DNA from 4 places in the Paenibacillus sp. 79R4 genome. Region 2 is predicted to be linked to each of the others. Evidence: riboswitches for the same ligand, from Rfam matches in the RefSeq annotation. Region 2 holds a riboswitch; each other region holds the start of a gene.
What was found. A riboswitch is a leader RNA that binds a small molecule or an ion and turns the genes downstream of it on or off. The one in region 2 is predicted to bind cyclic di-AMP.
Positions count from the first base shown of each region.

Region 1 (4,566 bases), on a different contig from region 2:
ACGACGTTCAGCATCATCTGGGCCAGAGCTGCCAGGCCGCCAAGCGGAGTAAGCGAATCATGCATATTGTTAACGCTCCCCGTAGTCGCAGCGGTCGTAATCGCCGTAAAAATCGCCGAGCCCGCAACCCCGAAACGCACCTCTTTGCCCTCCATATTACCTTGCGTGAGGTCTATTCCAAGCGTATGGAAGAGCGGGTTCCCGGCCTTCTCGCTGAAATAGACCAAAGATAGAAATCCAAGGAACAAGACCATCATCGCGGAGAAAATAACCCAACCTTGCTTCTTATTGCGGGCAAATAAACCGAATGTATAAGGCAGTGATGCGCTGATCAGCCACATGGACCACATCTCTATTGCATTCGTCAACCCGCTGGGGTTCTCGAACGGATGAGAGGAATTTGCTCCAAAGAATCCACCCCCGTTCGTACCCAAATGCTTGATGGATTCCAGCGAGGCCACCGGCCCAAGCGAGATTCGCTGTACAGTCCCTTCCAGCGTGTTCACAGCCGTGGCAGGCTGCAAGGTTTGCGGAACCTGGAGCGCCACCAGCAGAAGCGTTACGATCAGCGAAGCAGGCAGAAGAATACGAACGATCGCCTTTACAAAATCCTCGAAGAAATTCCCCAGCCGTTGGCCTCTCCCGGTAATCCCGCGGATAAAAGCAATAGCAACGCATAGACCTGTAGCCGCCGATGTGAACATCATCATGGTGATAACAGCCATTTGCGAGAAATAGCTCAGTGCTGTCTCCCCGCTATAATGCTGCAGATTCGTATTGGTCATGAAGCTGATTACCGTATTGAATGCCAGCGTCGGCTCCATACCACCGCTTCCTTCGGGATTCCAAGGCAACCACTGCTGCAGGCTGAGAAGCAGGAAAGCGATGGTCATCAACACCACATTGGTGGCCAGCAAGCTGATAATATATTTCTTCCAATCCATCCCTTCGCGCCGCCGGTAGCCGGCTATGCTGAAAATAAACCGCTCTGTTGCTCCGAAGATGCGATCACTACGATTCGGTACATTGGAGAAAACATGATATATATAAGTTCCGACCGGCTTCACCAGCAATAATATGACGCCGATCACGATGAACATTTGTAAATAATCCATTACACACTCACCCCATCAGGAATCCTGTTTATAAATTTTAAGCTCCGGCTTATTGCTCAAGCTGTGGCTTTGCCGTAAGCAGAAATCCAACCTCTCCGCTCACGGAATGGATGACATAAGAAGCTCCCAGCCCTTTGTAAATCATGCGCGGATTTTTATTCGGAGTAATAATGAAAATCTGATCCTGCGTCCATCTCCGGCAGATTTGCAAATAGCGACAAGTTAATGTCATACTCAGTTCAAAAATATAGCAGCGGCCGATTGGAAACGGCGGAACGATCCAGCTCTGCTCGTCATCCGTCTTGATGCGCAATACATGTCTTACGCCCAGTTTATGAAGGACTTCTTCCTCCTTCTTGTTGTTCACCAGTACCGCGAAATTACGCTTCGCTGCCATCAGCAGCAAAATGAACTTCAGTCCAACCGGGTTCGGGGCTGCTACCAGAACAAACTCTCCCTCCACTTGAGAACACCCTCCTTGAATTTGCAGAGGACAACACAAGAGAAGCCGCAGGAAAGATAGTAACCTTCCCCGCGGCTTTATGGGTGGTCTTGGACCCACTATTCGGCCTTTGGTGGTTGCCTCTTCCTTGACGCTTACGAGGTTAGCTGACGGATTCGGGCGCGGAAGTCGCCCTACCTTGAAGAATAGATTATCCTCCAAGCGATTCACCCCATGGAACTAAGGTTGAGAAGCCCGCGGAGCGGACATCACTCAGTACCGTTGGTTCCCCCGCTGCTGTCCTATCCACGACAGCATTCAGCGTTTTTTGATGGATCATTTCATTGTATTTCAATTCATTTTTCAAATTAGGGCGCAAAAAACCACAGAGGCAAACGGTCCTCTGTGGCCGAATTTATTGCGGCTCGCAGTCACCTTTCCTCTCTCATACCCACGCTGACGGAGTTAGCTGACGGATTCGGGCGGTGAGAGTCGCCCTACCCGAGAAGAGTCCATGGTCTCTTCCTCAGGATTCACCCCTGTCCGAATGGGCCTGTGTTGGCTCTCACACCAGCCCTGGCCCTTCAGACGTCGCGCAAGCCGCATTGATCATCACGCAGCAAGCACTTGTTGGTTCCCCCGTTCCCTGGAATATCCCAGAGATTAAGCGATCGGAATTGGTTAATATTGATTATGGATTATGGATTGAATCATACCGCTGCAAGGGTTGACTGTAAAGCCAACTTCCTGGCAAAAAAAGCGATAAATTTAAAGGAATACGAAAATATACCGCTTACATTGATATGGCGCTCTCTAATTTTCGCTATAGCTCATTTCTACTCTTGATTTTGAATTCTTTTATAAGAATTCCACAGATTATAGCAAACGACCTCTGGACTCTCCCCTTTACTGGAACGTTATACTCGGTAAGCAAGTGCAAACCCTATCTATATTGCCTTCGGTTCGACGCTTGGCGGCTTCGTTGCCATAAACAGTCGATTGATCGATGTGTCCTGGTCCGGGGGAATAGTCACCATTGCCGCCGCTGTTTTGACCGGGATTAGCTACCGTCTGGATCATCATAGCTCACAGCTATGCAGTGATCCGGCAGGCGCAAAATGTTAATACTGCACTGGCCAGCCAGCAAAATTTTACTCATGCCTCTGCTTCGCTATAATAGAGTTAGTTCATTATTTTGCCAAAAAGGAGCGATATTTGTGAAACTAACGTATCTCGGACATTCATGCGTATTTTTAGATACCGGCGATTACCGTCTGATCATCGACCCATTCTTGACCGGAAATCCTAAAGCAGCTGCTATGGCAGAAGATATCGATGTCGATTATATCCTGCTTACCCATGGGCATTCGGATCATATCGGGGACGCTGAGGCGATTGCCAGAAGGACTGGAGCCACCATCGTAGCTATTGTTGAACTGGCCGACTTTTTTAAGCAAAAAGGGCTTAAGGCAACCGGGATGAACCTGGGAGGCTCATCCAACTTCCCGTTCGGCAAGTTAACCTTCACCCCGGCTCTCCACAGTTCATCCGTAGAAGTGAACGGAACCAATGTCTACTTGGGAGTTGCTGCGGGCATTGTGCTTAATATCAACGGCTTCATCGTCCATCATTGCGGTGATACCGCACTGTTCAGCGATATGAAGCTCATCGGAAGCAAACATAAGATCGATCTCGCCTTCATCCCGATCGGCGATTTCTTCACCATGGGACCGGAGGACGCCCTGCTCGCTGCCGAATGGATCGGCGCCAAGCACGTGGTCCCGGTTCACTACGATACATTTGGCCTCATCAAGCAGGACGGAGCACAATTCGCCCACCAATTGCAAAAGCTTGGCATATCCGGCCATGCCCTGCTGCCGGGCGAAAGCCTCGATCAAGCTCAATTGGAGCGTTAACTGACCATTCTCGTCTCACTTCATCGACCGCTCTATTTATTTTGTATCCGGGCCATTAACCCAGCTGGTCAGGCCATCCGCCCATAACCGACCGCACCGGCTGCACCTACCGCCCAATGCTGGCCTGATACTGGCACGACGCTAGTCCGATGCGGGCACGATACTGGGCTAATGCTGGCCTGATACTGGCACGATGCTAGTCCAATGCTGGACCAATGCTGGCCTGATACTGGCACGATGCTAGTCCGATGTTAGTCCAATGCTGGACCAATGCTGGACCAATGCTGGACCAATGCTGGACCAAATAAAAATAGCTGCTTATCAGCAGCTATTTTTATTTCTAACGAAACTACAGAACGTTATTGGCTCCCCAAAAGCGGGAAATTATTTTTAACGAAACACCATATCGTTATTTGGGCGAAATACCAGCAAAAAGAGATAATTCTTGTTCAATAGCGATACCCAGTTTCGTTAAAAATCTCAGCGCCCCGATTTGAAGCCAATAACGATACCACGTTTCGTTAGAATCTCCAAAATAGTAGATTACGCAATCGGGTCCATGTTGCCTTCCCGAATCAAATCGGGAAGTACCATATCCCGACCAACATAATGCCGTGCGAAACTTACAACAAGAAGCAGATGCAGATTCGCTTCAGCAAACAGCGTTTCGCTTCTGCATCACCTTGTTCTCCCCTTTATGCCAGCTCAATTTTTCATTAGCGCTCCCTTGAACAGACAGGCACAGAGGCGCTTGCTAATCCAAAGCTAGTCCAAAAGTTCCTTCCCTTTTGTCTCGGTACCTAGCCAGAGGACGGCAATCGCGCCGATCAGAACCGTAACGAAAAACAGCCAGAAGATCGAGCTGATCGCTACCTCCCGGGCTACAAGCCAGCCAACCAGGAACGGAGCGATTACCCCGCCAATCCGGCCGAAGGAAGCAGCGAAGCCAACACCTGTCGACCGGACCTTGGTCGGATACAGCTCCGGCGTATAGGCATACATGCCTCCCCACGCCCCCAGATTAAAGAAGGACAAGCAAATCCCCGAGGCGATCAGCATCCCTTCCGTCGTTGCGCTGCCAAACCAGGCCGCG
Region 1 is NZ_QJOT01000002.1:394,888-399,453, reverse strand. Features, by position in the region: gene kdpA (potassium-transporting ATPase subunit KdpA) at 1-1,115, opposite strand, end outside; gene DMN77_RS03760 (hypothetical protein) at 1,165-1,578, opposite strand; cyclic di-AMP (ydaO/yuaA leader) riboswitch at 1,695-1,891, opposite strand; cyclic di-AMP (ydaO/yuaA leader) riboswitch at 1,997-2,237, opposite strand; gene DMN77_RS03755 (metal-dependent hydrolase) at 2,775-3,473, shown strand; gene DMN77_RS03750 (MFS transporter) at 4,239-4,566, opposite strand, start outside.
Region 1: it holds a riboswitch for cyclic di-AMP, as region 2 does, so the genes downstream of both, DMN77_RS03760 (hypothetical protein) here and DMN77_RS21400 (3D domain-containing protein) in region 2, are expected to answer to the same signal.

Region 2 (4,566 bases):
CCGGATGAAGCTTGTTGCTTGCGCTGCACAGCGTGCAGCATCGGATGGGGTCCGCAGGCTATGATCGTATCATAGTGCTCAAAATCGAGATCGTCGAGAATCACGCCACCCACATTGACATGTATCTGTCCAGCGGAAGCTGCACGGAATTCTTCTACCATGTAAGACTCGCGGCTAAAGCCGAGATACACGTCGGCATTCGGAACCTGGCGCAGGGCATAATAAAACGGGGCAATCCCGATTCCCCCGCCAACAAATGCCGTCTTGCCTTCCGGAGCTTCAAATCCATTTCCAAACGGACCTTCCAGCCTCACATGATCCCCTTGCTTCAAATTTGAGAATAGTCTCGTTCCCTCTCCAACGACTAAATACAGAAATTCGATCCGTCCAGGCGTAATATCGAAAATACTCAGCGGCCTGGACAGCAGCGGATAATGGTCCCATGCGCGTATCATGTAAAACTGGCCCATCTTCCCGACGAATTGACCGGCAACGGCCAGACGAAATACTCCTGGTGCTACTTCCTCATTGGATATGACTTCCGTCAAATTGTTCAGTCCCCTTTCTTATTGAGGTTGTTCAAAAAGCCCACTTCCGATCCGAAAAGCCAACGAAGCCATGTGGCCTGCGAAAGCCTCTCAGTTGTTCACGACCAACTTCCTGCGCCCCTCTTCTCAGTTCCTATGCTCATCCAACAGAAGCGTTTGGAAAAATATCGGAAACATGAGCTCCGGTACTGCAAAACTGGCCTTTTTGAGCACACTATAGACGCCTGCTTGATTTTATACACTTCATTTAAAGATGCAATTTTTCTCGCCTACCAGTCTGTGATAAACATCACTCCAAAACGATTTAGCCCTGAGTAAAACGCTTACCTTGAAAATTAACCATTTCCTCATATTTTTCAATGAATATGGGCATACCAGAACATGACATTTATTTTGGAGAAGAGGTAATGCTATGTCCACAAAACTCAAACACTGGATGATCGTCTGCACCATCCTGCTCATGTTGTTCCCAAGCTCTGGGAGCATTGAAGCCAAACGGTCGTCACCGGGTGCACCAGGTACGGAGGACACGGCACCTACATCCACTGAGAGCAGTGAAAAGCCGCTTAATCTAGCCGAGCTGCAGCGCAAATATTCCGAGACCTTTGTATTCCGCGGTCCTCGGGTGAAGCAGGTCGCACTTACTTTCGACGATGTGCCAGACCCCCGATTCACGCCGCAAGTGTTGAAAATACTGAAGCGTGAAGGTGTCAAAGCCACCTTTTTCGTCGTAGGCAGCCGGGCCAAGAAACATCCTGATCTCGTTCGGCAAATCCACCGTGATGGCCATATCATCGGCAACCATTCCTATACTCACAATCAATTCAAGAAGCATTCGATGCAGGAGTTCCAGTCCGAAATACTGCGGACCGAAAAGGTGATTCAAAATATCGTCGGTTATCGCCCGAAGCTGATTCGGCCTCCATACGGTGATATTAATGAAGCTCAGGTTCGTTGGGCGAAGCGGCATAGCTACAGAGTCGTAAACTGGAACGTCGATTCTCTGGATTGGAAGGGGCTCGACAAGGACAAGGTCAAGCAGAACGTGCTTGAAACGGTTGGTCCCGGATCGATCGTTCTCCAGCATGCCGGAGGCGGCTCGGGCTCTAACCTGAACGGTACGATCGAGGCGCTGCCCGAGATTATCGAACAATTGAAATCCAAAGGCTATCAATTCGTTAATGTGGCCGATATGCTCCAAACCAAGAAAAATAAATTGTAATAAATAGGGCCGTACCGGAACAGCTTCTGTCCGGTACGGCCCTATAAAATCGATGAATCTATAATCTGCTATTTCAATACAAACAACTTAACATCCTGATAACCAAACTGGTTCACAAAGGAAGTACTGCCCGGGATGAAAATATCGATCCGGTTGCCCTTGATCGCTCCACCGATATCTGTCGCTGTCGCTACAAAAGCTTTCTTAGGCAGGCCTTCATGATCATGTCCGGTTACGAGCACCTTGGTGCCCAGAGGAATCACTTTCGGGTCCACTGCAATCGTTCCTAGTTTGAGCGGGTTGCCATAATAATCTACCGCGCCATATCCGCCATTTTCACTTGGAGCTGAAGAATACGCCGTCGCTTTGGCGCTGATCGTCTTGGAGTAATTAAAGCTCTTGCCCCAAGCTTCAACCACCTTTTGATCTGCAAGTACGCTTAGCGTAGGCAGCAGAATGGCGCTGTCCGCAGATGAAGCCTTCATTTCCGGAGCAGACATCGTATTGCTCTTGTTATCAGGAATTGTGATGCTAAGACCTTCGTATATATTGGTTGCCTGGATGGTCGGATTAGCGGTCATCAGCTTGTCCATCGGCACTCCATACTGCTTCGAAAGTGTATAGAATGTATCTCCTTCCTTCGCTGTATGTAACGAGTCGGCCAGCGCAGGAACGGATTGGATCGCTCCAAATAATCCAGCGGTAATCAATGCTGTCTTCATCATGCGCTTGAATGTCCATGTATGTTGTTTCTTCATGTTGTCCTCCTTTGATTTCGCCTGCGGAGTTAGTTGTCGGATTCGGGAAAAGGAAGCTTCCCTACGCGAGAATAGTAACAAATGATAGATTCATTTTTTGTTACTTTATCCGCGCTTCACCCCAAGATAGCCAATCTGTAAATGATTCCATTTCAAATCGGCCTTTCGTTAAATCGTCCCCCGCACTTGTCCTAGTAAGTTTCGGCTCATTGAATATATCACAACTTTGTAACCAATAGCTCATGTAATTGTTACCATTTGCGCACAAAGCCTGATATAACAAGGTATTTTTAATCTTAATTAATGACAAATACAGTTATATGTTTACTATATAAGCGCAACTCAACATGAGAAATGTGGACTGGAAAAGCCGGACTTGCTCTTTCTTTGGTTCGACCTCTATAGTAGTAAAGAACGGATAGGATGGTATTCCGCATAGCGAAAATATTGGGTTGGAGGGGTGAAGCATTGGGCTTGCTGCATCATATCGAGATTTACGTATCAAACCTTAAACGTTCGGCAGAATTCTGGGGATGGTTTCTGTCAGAGCTTGGTTATGCGCCGTTTCAGGAATGGGAAGAAGGCCGGAGCTGGAAATTAGGAGACACTTATCTAGTGTTTGTTCAAGCCAAAGAGAAATACCTGGACGTTCCCTACAATCGATGTCGTGTGGGGCTGAACCATTTGGCATTCCATGCGAATTCACGGCAACAAGTGGATGAGCTGACTGTCAAGATTCGGTCCAGAGGATTAAACGTGCTTTATCAGGATAGGCATCCTTTCGCCGGCGGAGAAGACTATTATGCCTTGTTTTTCGAAGACCCTGATCGAATAAAAGTCGAGTTGGTAGCACCTTGAGCATCCCTGTTCGCGATACTAGCAAAAAGGGCGATCCCCAAGTAGTATTTACTACCGGGATCGCCCCTTCCATTCCTCGCGCAAATATATCGCTCGGTTAGAGTACTTTGCTCAGGAACTCCTTCGTCCGCTGCTCCTTAGGCGCACCAAATACTTGCTGTGGCGAGCCTTGCTCCAAAACCTGGCCTTGATCCATAAAGATGATGCGATCGCCGACCTCTCGGGCAAAGCCCATTTCATGCGTAACGATGACCATCGTCATTCCTTTGTCGGCCAGCTTCTTCATAACATCAAGCACTTCTCCGACCATCTCGGGGTCAAGCGCGGAGGTCGGTTCATCAAACAGCATTACATGCGGCTCCATCGCCAGCGCTCTGGCAATGGCAATCCGCTGCTTCTGCCCACCGGACAATTGTGAGGGATAGGCATCCCGCTTATCCTGCAAACCGACAGTTTGCAGCAGATTCATCGCTACGGCCTCTGCTTTGTTCTTGTCCATCTTCTTCACGCGTATAGGCGCAAGGGTGATGTTATCGAGCACCGTCTTGTGCGGAAACAGATTGAACTGCTGGAACACCATCCCCATCTTCTGACGAGTCAAGTTAATGTTGTGCCCTCGTACGGTAATCGATTCGCCTTCGAACAGAATCTCGCCTTCAGATGGAGTCTCCAGCATGTTAAGACAGCGCAGGAACGTGCTCTTCCCCGATCCGCTCGGACCGATTACAACGACAACCTCCCCTTGCGAGACCTCAAGGTCTATCCCCTTCAAAATATGGAGATGACCGAATTTTTTATGCAAATTTTTAACGGTTATCACTGGCCTTCAACTTCCTTTCGAACACACCCAAAACCCGAGATAGTGTGAATGTCAGAATAAAATAAATTACTGCAACGATCAGATACGGTGTCATCCCGTTATACGTGATGCCAACGACAGAGCCGGATTGGAAGATCAGCTCGGTCACACCGATAATGGAGACGATAGAGGACTCTTTAATAATCGTTATGAATTCATTGCCGATGGCCGGAAGCACTGATTTAATCGCCTGCGGAATGATGATGAAGCGCAGCGACATTCCCTGCGACATCCCGAGTGAACGCGCCGCTTCCCCTTGTCCGCGATCCACGCCTTGAATACCTGCGCGAAAGATTTCCGCCAAATAAGCCGAGCTATTGA
Region 2 is NZ_QJOT01000021.1:34,820-39,385, forward strand. Features, by position in the region: gene DMN77_RS21390 (dihydroorotate dehydrogenase electron transfer subunit) at 1-548, opposite strand, end outside; gene DMN77_RS21395 (polysaccharide deacetylase family protein) at 961-1,770, shown strand; gene DMN77_RS21400 (3D domain-containing protein) at 1,839-2,528, opposite strand; cyclic di-AMP (ydaO/yuaA leader) riboswitch at 2,533-2,745, opposite strand; gene DMN77_RS21405 (VOC family protein) at 3,003-3,386, shown strand; gene DMN77_RS21410 (amino acid ABC transporter ATP-binding protein) at 3,484-4,206, opposite strand; gene DMN77_RS21415 (amino acid ABC transporter permease) at 4,193-4,566, opposite strand, start outside.

Region 3 (4,566 bases), on a different contig from region 2:
GTTCAATATGACCAGACTCTCCCTCTTTAGGGAATCCGCGAAATACCATACAATAGTATGGTTTGGAAATGCCGCCGGGCGTCATCTTCTCATATAGATCAGTAATCACGAAGCCCGATTTCTGGTAGGCTCGGATCGCTCTTTTGTTCCAGGTCAGAACCTCAAGATCCACCTCATTATCAGGCTTACGACGCAGCGCTTCCTCCACGATCGCGATGACAAATGATTTACCGTAACCATGGCCGCATAAATCAGGTCTCATCCCGACCCCAATACGGGTTACTCCTTTGAGGGGAAAGTATTGGGCAAAGCCCGCGAGCCCGCCGTTTTCATCCAATAGGGAGGCGTATTGTTCGGCCCGTAGTGCAGGATTGCCGAATTCTACATCGAGCGCCTTCATCTGCTCCCAAGGGAGCCAGCTATATACGTCATAGGGAGAATCGTAGCGCCAGGTGCAGATGTCTGCGCCATGGTCTTCTTCCATAGGTACAATAAGAAATTTCGGAATATACTTTTCCATATTTACGCCTCCTTGCTTATTGCATGATACGATGCTAGATACCTTTTTAAACTCACTCTAACGGGAATTCTATTCCTTGTAAAGGTGTTAGTGCGATTTTAGAATATTTTGCTTGCACGATGCGCTACAGGATCGGAGATAAAAAAATGCAATTGATTCCGGGCGTGGAATCAATTGCATTATATAGTTATAAATGATGATAAATGAATGAATGAAAGTTAAATGGTTGAACGCTGAAGATTAGGCTTGGGCATACAGAGAATAAGTATATTGGCTAAGGATACGCTTGGCGCCTACATAACGCGTTTTGTAGTAGCTATTGCTCAAGCTGTCGATCCGAACGCCTTTAGAGGAGGAAGAATGTGCAAATTCTCCATTACCCACATAAATGCCTACATGGGAGACGCCTTTACCCGTCGTATTGAAGAAGACGAGATCGCCAGGCTTCAGCTGGCTCTTGCTTACTGCAGTGCCTTGCTTGAACTGATCTGTTGATACGCGAGGTAGGGTTACGCCCATTTTCTGATATACGTATTTGGTGAAGCCTGAGCAGTCAAAGCCGCTGCTGGCGCTAATTCCACCAAGTCTGTAAGGTGTACCGTATACCGAGTCAACAACATTAGTAAGAGTGGTACTCGCAAAAGCATTGCCGCTTTGCATGGTGAAGAAGATGGCTAGGCTTGCAGCGGCTGCGATGATTGTTTTTCTCAAGATGTAAGCTCCTTCCAAGGCCTGCGAGGTTAGCTTGCGGATTCGGTTGAAGGTTCCCTATGGCGGCAGGATTGCGGCCAATTCACCCTAAATGGTTCTCCCGTTTCCCGGGTGCTGGGGAATTCGGCTGTTCTTAGTTGATGCACCCAAAAGTTACGATAGTTACAACAAAGATTACAAACTTGTTACTATTACATTGGTCATTTTACCAAACCCGCCCAGGTTTGACAAGCTTGTCGATAGATTTGATCTGCAAGTCGGTGTTTCTATCCAGGCAGATAGGCATAAAGGGCCAGAAGCGGGGAAAAAGCAGGCCCTTAGACAAATAAAAAACCCACGGTTATGATTCCAAATGAATCTCCGTGGGTTTAAAATTCGTTATTATTCTACATCATCGTGGTCTGTAACTTCTCCAGTAACATCTTCGTACTTATCAGAACTCATAACGCGCTTAGCTCCAACATAACGATCTACATAATATTTCTCGCTCAATTTGCTGATTACAACGCCCTTGGAAGAGGATGCATGAGCAAATTTGCCTTCACCTACATAAATACCTACATGGGATATGCCTTTGCCTGAAGTGTTAAAGAACACCAGGTCGCCAGCGATTAGTTCATCCTTGGATACGGATTCGCCCATTTTATATTGCGATCCCGATTGGTGAGGAAGCTTGACCCCGATCTTGGAGAATACATACATCGTGAACCCTGAGCAGTCAAACCCGGAAGTCGTTGTCCCACCGGATACATATTTCGTTCCTAACGCTCCATCAATAGCAGAGTCTAATTTGGAATCAGCGAAAGCGCTACCAGTTCCGATGGAGAAAAGCAATGTAACACCAAGAGCTAATGTAGTTAACTGTTTCTTCAAGAAAAATACTCCTTCCGATTGCCTACGAGGTTAGCTTAAGGATTCGGTTGAAGGTTCCCTATGATCCCTCTCTAGCGAGATCAATTCACCCAAAGTGGTTCCCCCGTTCCCCGTGGAGGGAATTCGGCCATGATTTCGTAAATAATTGTTATAATTACACTCGCAATTGCTATTACTTGACTTATTATGACAAGAATGATTACAAAACTGTTACTGAATTTCTGCTGTTGTTATTGTAACAAAGAGAAGTATATTTTGGCAATGCCTAATTCACAAGATTCAGAGACAAAAACAAAGAACAAGACCTCCGATTCTGGCGGAGGCCTTGTGGTATAAGGGATTATAATGGTAAAAATAATTTAACTTTTCTGTGACTTCATTTCCCATAGTTGATATTGAGAGGTTACCTCCCAAACTCGGAACAAACTTCGTATGAAAGGATAGCTTTGCTGCAGAATAAGAGCGAGTATTCCGGTCCAAATCCACGATACTGAACCAAAGATGAAGAACAGGATCAGGGCAAAAATGCCGAGTAAGAGAGAGATGCCCGCTCCAGGAAGCACATATCGAACACCTATCAGAATAGAACCCCATAGCCCCTTTTTGAAAAGATAGCCAAATTGTGCGAACAGCAAGCATTGGTCAATAAGCCAGCAATAGATCAACCAAGCGAGCAGAACGGCCGACATCTTCAGCATGGGAGCAATCTGTACCGAGCCTGAGCGAAGCAGGTCTGGCAGAATTCCCTGGACGTGAGGGAGAATCCATAATAGCGGCAGACTGATTAATATAAGCTCAATAAATAGGAACAAGAATACCGGCTTTCCAAACTCCTTCATGCCGCGGAATAGCGGAAGTCCGCTCTTTCGCTCCTCCTTGGGCATTAAGCCATACAGGACTCCCGCCTGGAGCAGAGGCGTCACTAGTAGTCGGATGAGAGCCATACCGAGCAGCAACCCCAGATAGAGACGGATGTCGGGGCTATGCTTGAGCTCGTATTGGCCTTCCAGGAGGAATAGAGCCTGGCTGAGCATGTTGGGCGGGGGATCTGGGTATCTAACCAGGACCTCCGTAACTACTGAATTGACGAGCCTGTATAAAAATAGTCCCCATAGCAGCTGATATAGAAACAGGATGATAATAGAGGGAAGCTGGTTTTTTATAAGACTCCATCCACTACGTATATAGATCATACTTTTCCCCCTCAAAGTTTTGTTAAGGTATGCCTCCGTAGAATAAGCCGCGGACAAAAACTTGCTACGGAAGCATATACAGCATTTATAAAGGTTGGGTACCTACCATAATAACGAGCCGAGTACGGTTTCCAGCAATTTGACAATCGTTAAGGTGGAGCGGGTTCCCACAGGCTCCTGAATCTCCGCCTTCAGGTAGTTGTTAATGTGTTTATTCTCAAGAACGAGCGCATAATCAGGATCGATTTGTACCCAATCCACAGGCTCTTTGTATTGAACCTTGATCTGGAGGGTGTCGTTATCCACTTTCCAAGTCTTGCGCAGAGTATGTCCATCCTTGAACGAGAGCAATATGGTTACCTCTGGATAGTCGGCGCCCTTACGGCTTATATCAATGATGGACTCATAGATCGATCCGTTGCCGCTGCTTGAATCGGAGGGATGAATTTGAATTCGATCCACTGAAAAATCAGCCATTTTGTCGCTATATACGTATTGGTTGAAGTAATCCTTCCACGATCGGCCCGTGATTTGCTCGACGGTCCGCTGGAAATCTTTTGTTGTCGGATGCTTGAAGCGGTATTTTAGGCTGTAGCTGGACATAATTCGCTTCATCGTCTTGGCGCCTACTTGCTTCTCAATATCAAGCAGGACCAGCTTTCCTCTATAATAAGCATTCTGTGCGTATACATCGCTATCCCCATATTTCCAGGCATTCTGGGTTAGGGAAGCTGGAGAAGTGATGATGGCGGATTGGACCGGAAGCGGAAGGTTAGTAGCGAATTCTTGCTCCATCAGCTTATCCTCGGCATAGGAGGCGAATCCTTCATCCAGCCAGGCCTCTTCGAACTCATTACTTGCGATCATTCCGTAGAAATACTGGTGAGCGATCTCATGGATAACGGTACGTTCCAGCTCATTGTAATCCGGGGAATCGCTCTTTGCTCCGAAGGAGGTGACCAGCGTTGGATACTCCATGCCCCCCGCGCCGTTTGCCTCGGCAGGCGGGACTACAATCGATAACGTAGAGTATGGGTATCGTCCATACCACTTGCTGAAGTTGGCTAAGGCTACCTTGGCGGCATAGAAATAACGCTCCTTCAAATCCTTATGGGCAGGATCAAGATATAGCTTAATCCTTACGCCAGGAATCGTGTCAGAAGAGAAGGGCTCTTCTGCATAGATGAAGTCTGGTGAAGCAGCCCAAGCGAAATCATGCACATCATCGGCATAGTAATGGACGAGCTTCCGTCCGTTCTGGATGTTAGC
Region 3 is NZ_QJOT01000023.1:16,700-21,265, forward strand. Features, by position in the region: gene DMN77_RS22000 (GNAT family N-acetyltransferase) at 1-520, opposite strand, end outside; gene DMN77_RS22005 (C40 family peptidase) at 761-1,231, opposite strand; cyclic di-AMP (ydaO/yuaA leader) riboswitch at 1,235-1,370, opposite strand; gene DMN77_RS22010 (C40 family peptidase) at 1,613-2,104, opposite strand; cyclic di-AMP (ydaO/yuaA leader) riboswitch at 2,108-2,243, opposite strand; gene DMN77_RS22015 (hypothetical protein) at 2,464-3,297, opposite strand; gene DMN77_RS22020 (M1 family metallopeptidase) at 3,400-4,566, opposite strand, start outside.
Region 3: it holds a riboswitch for cyclic di-AMP, as region 2 does, so the genes downstream of both, DMN77_RS22010 (C40 family peptidase) here and DMN77_RS21400 (3D domain-containing protein) in region 2, are expected to answer to the same signal.

Region 4 (4,566 bases), on a different contig from region 2:
GCCATTCGCTCAGCTACCTCCTTCTGAATCATGACCACGATATTCTCCAGAGGCAGCTTCTCTTCCAGCAGCTTCATCAGGATAGGTGTGGTGACATAATAAGGCAGGTTAGCCACTACGCTAACGCCATTCACAGCGCTGAATTGCCGAGCGAACAACTCCTTCAGATCCAGCTTCAGCACGTCGCCATGAACCACCTGCACATGCGGGAACGGCTCAAGCACTTCTTCAAGGATCGGCAACAACCGCTGGTCGATTTCCACGGCGGTCACTTTGCCGGCCTCCTCAGCGAGCCTCTCAGTAAGCGCTCCAATGCCCGGGCCGATCTCCAGCGCTCCCTTCGTCTTATCCAGCCCTGCTGCGGATACTATTTTGCCAAGAATATTTTGGTCGATCAGAAAATTCTGACCCAGACTCTTCTTAAACGAGAAACCGTGACGCTGGATAATCTCCTTCGTTCGGCGTGGAGTTGCTATATCTTCTCTTATCGTCATTAATGAATTACCCCTTCATCCTCCAATTGTGCCAGTGCAGCCGCGAACTCCTCTCGGCTGATCTTAAAGGCCACCAGCCGCTTATATAGCTGTTTGCCGTTGCAATACCCGATTCCGAGCAGCTCGCCAAGCTTACGTCTTCTTGCAGCCGCTTGAGAGTGAATAATGAGACCTGCATCGATTAAGTCTTCCCAATCGATCAGAGGCTCCATTCCCGCCGTCTCGCTGCGTACTCGGCTCAGCGCCTCCCGAATCGCCTCTGGCGACGCATTCTCGACCCCGATATCTCCCCGCTTGGTCGCATCGGCCTCCCGCAAGAAGGCATGCTTGCAGCCTGGCACGCGCTTCGCAACGATCTTGCGAATCCTCTCTCCGGCATGATCCGGATCTGTAAATATAATAACCCCGCGCCGCTCCTGGGCGAGTGCTATTTTACGCAATGTTCTCTCATTGATGGCTGAACCGCCCGTCTCAATCGTATCGGCCTCTACGGCTCGCTTAATCGCCACAGTATCGTCCCGGCCTTCCACCACAATGATCTCTTTGATCATATACGGCCTTCCCTTCCATGTAGAGATTGTTCAAAAAACCTGCTCCTGATCACAAGATCGCACTGAAAACCGGCCTTTTTGAACACTCATATATATCCCTAAAAATTATACGCTTTAATAAACAAAACAAAAAGAAGAGGATAGATTCCCCTTCTTATCCACTGTCTTATTCATCATCCTAATAGAGGTTGCTCAAAAAGTCCACTTTTTGAACCCCCGCTAATCACGATCCTAGATCTTATTTTCGATATATCCTTTCAACTTTGCAGCCAACTAGTTGAGCTCTGGCTTGGTCGGGCCGATGACATAAACTGTCCGACCCTTCTTGCGGCCGAATTGGTTTGCTGTTTTGAGCGAATCAAAATATACGTCCATCTTGTTGCCTTTAATAGCGCCCCCAGTATCTTCCGCTTTGCGGAATCCGAGGCCTTCAATGTATACCCACCAACCTAACGGAACGACATTTTTATCGACAGCGATCGTTCTTCCCTCTTGAACTCGGGTTCCTGTAGCTGTTTTCGTGCCGATTCCATCCTCTTCTGCAGAGTAGGCAGTCAAGGTTACGTTCTTGAGCATTTTTTTATATTTGAACGAGACTCCGCCCTTTTTGGTCAATCCACTGATGCTCACCTGATCCGAGGAGCGGGAAATGCTAGCGGACATCACAGCAGTCTTCGGCTTCGTGCCCACGGCAATGACTTTAGGTGTGGCCTTCTTAACGACCTCCTTGCCAAGCCAACGCTTTGACACGAATTTGCCATCCTCATACACCTTCTCAACATTGTGTACGACTAGGCCCTGGCTGCCTTCCTGTACGACCTTCGTTTCACCCTTCAGCAGCTGATCATCACTTGTCTTGACGACATTGAATGGTACGGTCTCTTGTTGTTGAATATTATGTTTCTTGACACGAACGATATTAATAACCATATTCGCTGTGACGGCCTGATTCAGGCCTGGAGAAACTTTATCCTCCTGATTCACATCTACGCCTAGTTCCTGAATAGCGTCCTCTACCTTGGCCTTCGTGGTAAAGGTCAGCTTATGAGCGCCATCCACACTGATACTGACGGGAACGGCCCGGACAATCTCAATCCGGTCCCCATCCTCTATTGCGCTCGACAACGATTTGGAAACTTCATCGCCCGGCTGCAATATGATGGATTGTTCATCCAGCACTTTATTGACCAAGGAATGTCTGGTGGTGATTGACTCTGTCTTTCCATCAACAACCAAATATATTTTTTTACTGTTCTGTGTGTAGAACCAAATCAGGATGATGGTGATTACTGCAATGGCCAGAACTCCAACAAGCAAAACCTGACGCAGATGTTCTTGCTTCCATCGCATTGCGTAAGACATGCTGGATGAGCGTGATTCATGGGTATCCTGGTTACGGAAAAATCCCATATCTTCCGTCCTCCTTACATAGTCCCGCCGTCTAGATCGACATATCATGAAATTGACGTGACTACAGATCGATTTTACGAAATGCCATAAAGCGCACTCCGCATTCCTGTCCCAGTCCTCTCGGCATTGGTCACCCCCTGTAAACAACAGTATGATGACCCTACTAAGTTTATTCAAAACAAAAGAAGCCTAAAGAAAGAGTTAGAGGAACTCTGTTCGTGGCTTCCGGAATAATCAGTGATGTATAGATGCACGAGTTGTTGCCTCTCTGGATACGCCTACGAGGTTAGCTGTCGGGTTAGGACGTAGAGAGTCGCCCTTTCTTAGTTCATTCGCTCATGGCGCAATGACCTCGAATTCACCCCATAGACCCTTACAAAGAAATCCTTCACGACATGCTCATTCATAATCTCATGAATTGCCGTGGTCGGTTCCCCCGTTCTCCACACTCGGAGATTCAGCGAGACTGGTTTATGGAACTTCGGTAATCTCTGGCAAAATAAGTCTGTGAGAATCGCCAAATGGATTACTGAAGAAATTCTATCTTGTTTCGATACATGTTGTAAAGGACGAATCAACAACGTTTATTTTAATAATTGGTTAAAAAAATGTAATAAACAGAGTTTTAATTGTTAAAATGCATTAATCTTTCTCGTTTACTCATTTTTTCATTACTTTTTCTCAATATTTCAGCGAATGCCAAATCGTTCCATTGCATTTTTGGTTGTTACGTTGGCTAATTCTTCCAAAGAAATCCCTTTTAATTCCGCTGCCGCCTCGGCGACGAGACGGACGTAACCCGACTCATTTCTCTTCCCACGATATGGGTGTGGTGTTAAATATGGGGAGTCTGTCTCAATCAATAATCGGTCCATGGGAACCTTCATAATAACCTCTTTTGGCTGCTTGGCATTTTTGAACGTAATCGGCCCGCCAAATGACAAATGAAATCCCATATTCAGACACAATTTGGCAATTTCCCAGCTGCCAGAGAAGGAATGCATCACACCGCCAACTTCACTTGCCTTCTCTTCCTGCAAAATTCGTACAATATCCTCATGTGCATCCCGATTATGAATCGAAATTGGCATTCCCAGACTTCGAGCAAGCCCGATCTGATTGCGCAGGACCTTGTGCTGCACCTCTTTGGGTGACGTATCCCAATAATAATCCAGCCCGATTTCGCCGATTGCGACGACCTTCTCATGCTTGCACAATTCCGCAATCCAGTCGAGGTCACCATCCTGCATCGTAATCGCATCTTGCGGATGCCAGCCCACGGCTGCATAGATAAAATCGTATTGCTCCGCCAATTTCATCGTCGTCGGAATCGTCTCCCGATTAAAGCCAATGTTGATCATCCGCGTCACTCCCTGTTCCAGAGCCCGCTGAATGACCTCCTCGCGATCCTCGTCGAACTGTGGAGCATCCAGATGGGTATGTGTATCAATAAGCATCAATGTATATGCGCCTCCCAGCTAGTTCATTGGTTAATTTTTGTTGAGTTCATCCTGGCATCATTCGAGAATTTTAATGCTGTTCTACGAATAGTTCCGCAATCTCCCGCGGCAAATCGTCAATAACTGCAAGAACTTTATCATCTGGAAAATACAAATGGAATTTCCCGCGCTGCAAACCGCTGATCGATCTGACAATATCCGATACTTCGGAAATCTCACGCAAACGTTCTTGACGGTCCAGAAGCAGGATCTGCTTCTCCCGCCCTTCCCCATCCGGACGAAACACATCATAAGGCAGATCCGTTGGAAAATCAATTTCCAAATCGTATTCCGGATTAAGCCCCGCCTTATCAAATGCAGCTCTAATCTCTTCAATTGTCTCCATATCCAAAGAGTCCATCTCTACATATTTATACAGCTTGCGGTCGATGAACCGGGAGCACAGTTCTCCAAGCAGCTCGTCCGTCTCCTTTCTCCACTGCATAAAGGCCGTCTGAACCAACGCTTCATCTAATTGAAGATAGTCCTGTACCGTCATGGTGCGATTAAATAATGAAGGCAAAGGTTCCGGCAGAAACTTGAAGCGATGGCCTTGCTCATACAACGCCTTCGCTCTTTTGAAAATCTGCCTTAAAATGATCTCTGAGCTGC
Region 4 is NZ_QJOT01000022.1:12,401-16,966, reverse strand. Features, by position in the region: gene rsmA (16S rRNA (adenine(1518)-N(6)/adenine(1519)-N(6))-dimethyltransferase RsmA) at 1-494, opposite strand, end outside; gene rnmV (ribonuclease M5) at 494-1,045, opposite strand; gene DMN77_RS21660 (resuscitation-promoting factor) at 1,319-2,455, opposite strand; cyclic di-AMP (ydaO/yuaA leader) riboswitch at 2,715-2,928, opposite strand; gene DMN77_RS21655 (TatD family hydrolase) at 3,145-3,915, opposite strand; gene DMN77_RS21650 (HD domain-containing protein) at 3,986-4,566, opposite strand, start outside.
Region 4: it holds a riboswitch for cyclic di-AMP, as region 2 does, so the genes downstream of both, DMN77_RS21660 (resuscitation-promoting factor) here and DMN77_RS21400 (3D domain-containing protein) in region 2, are expected to answer to the same signal.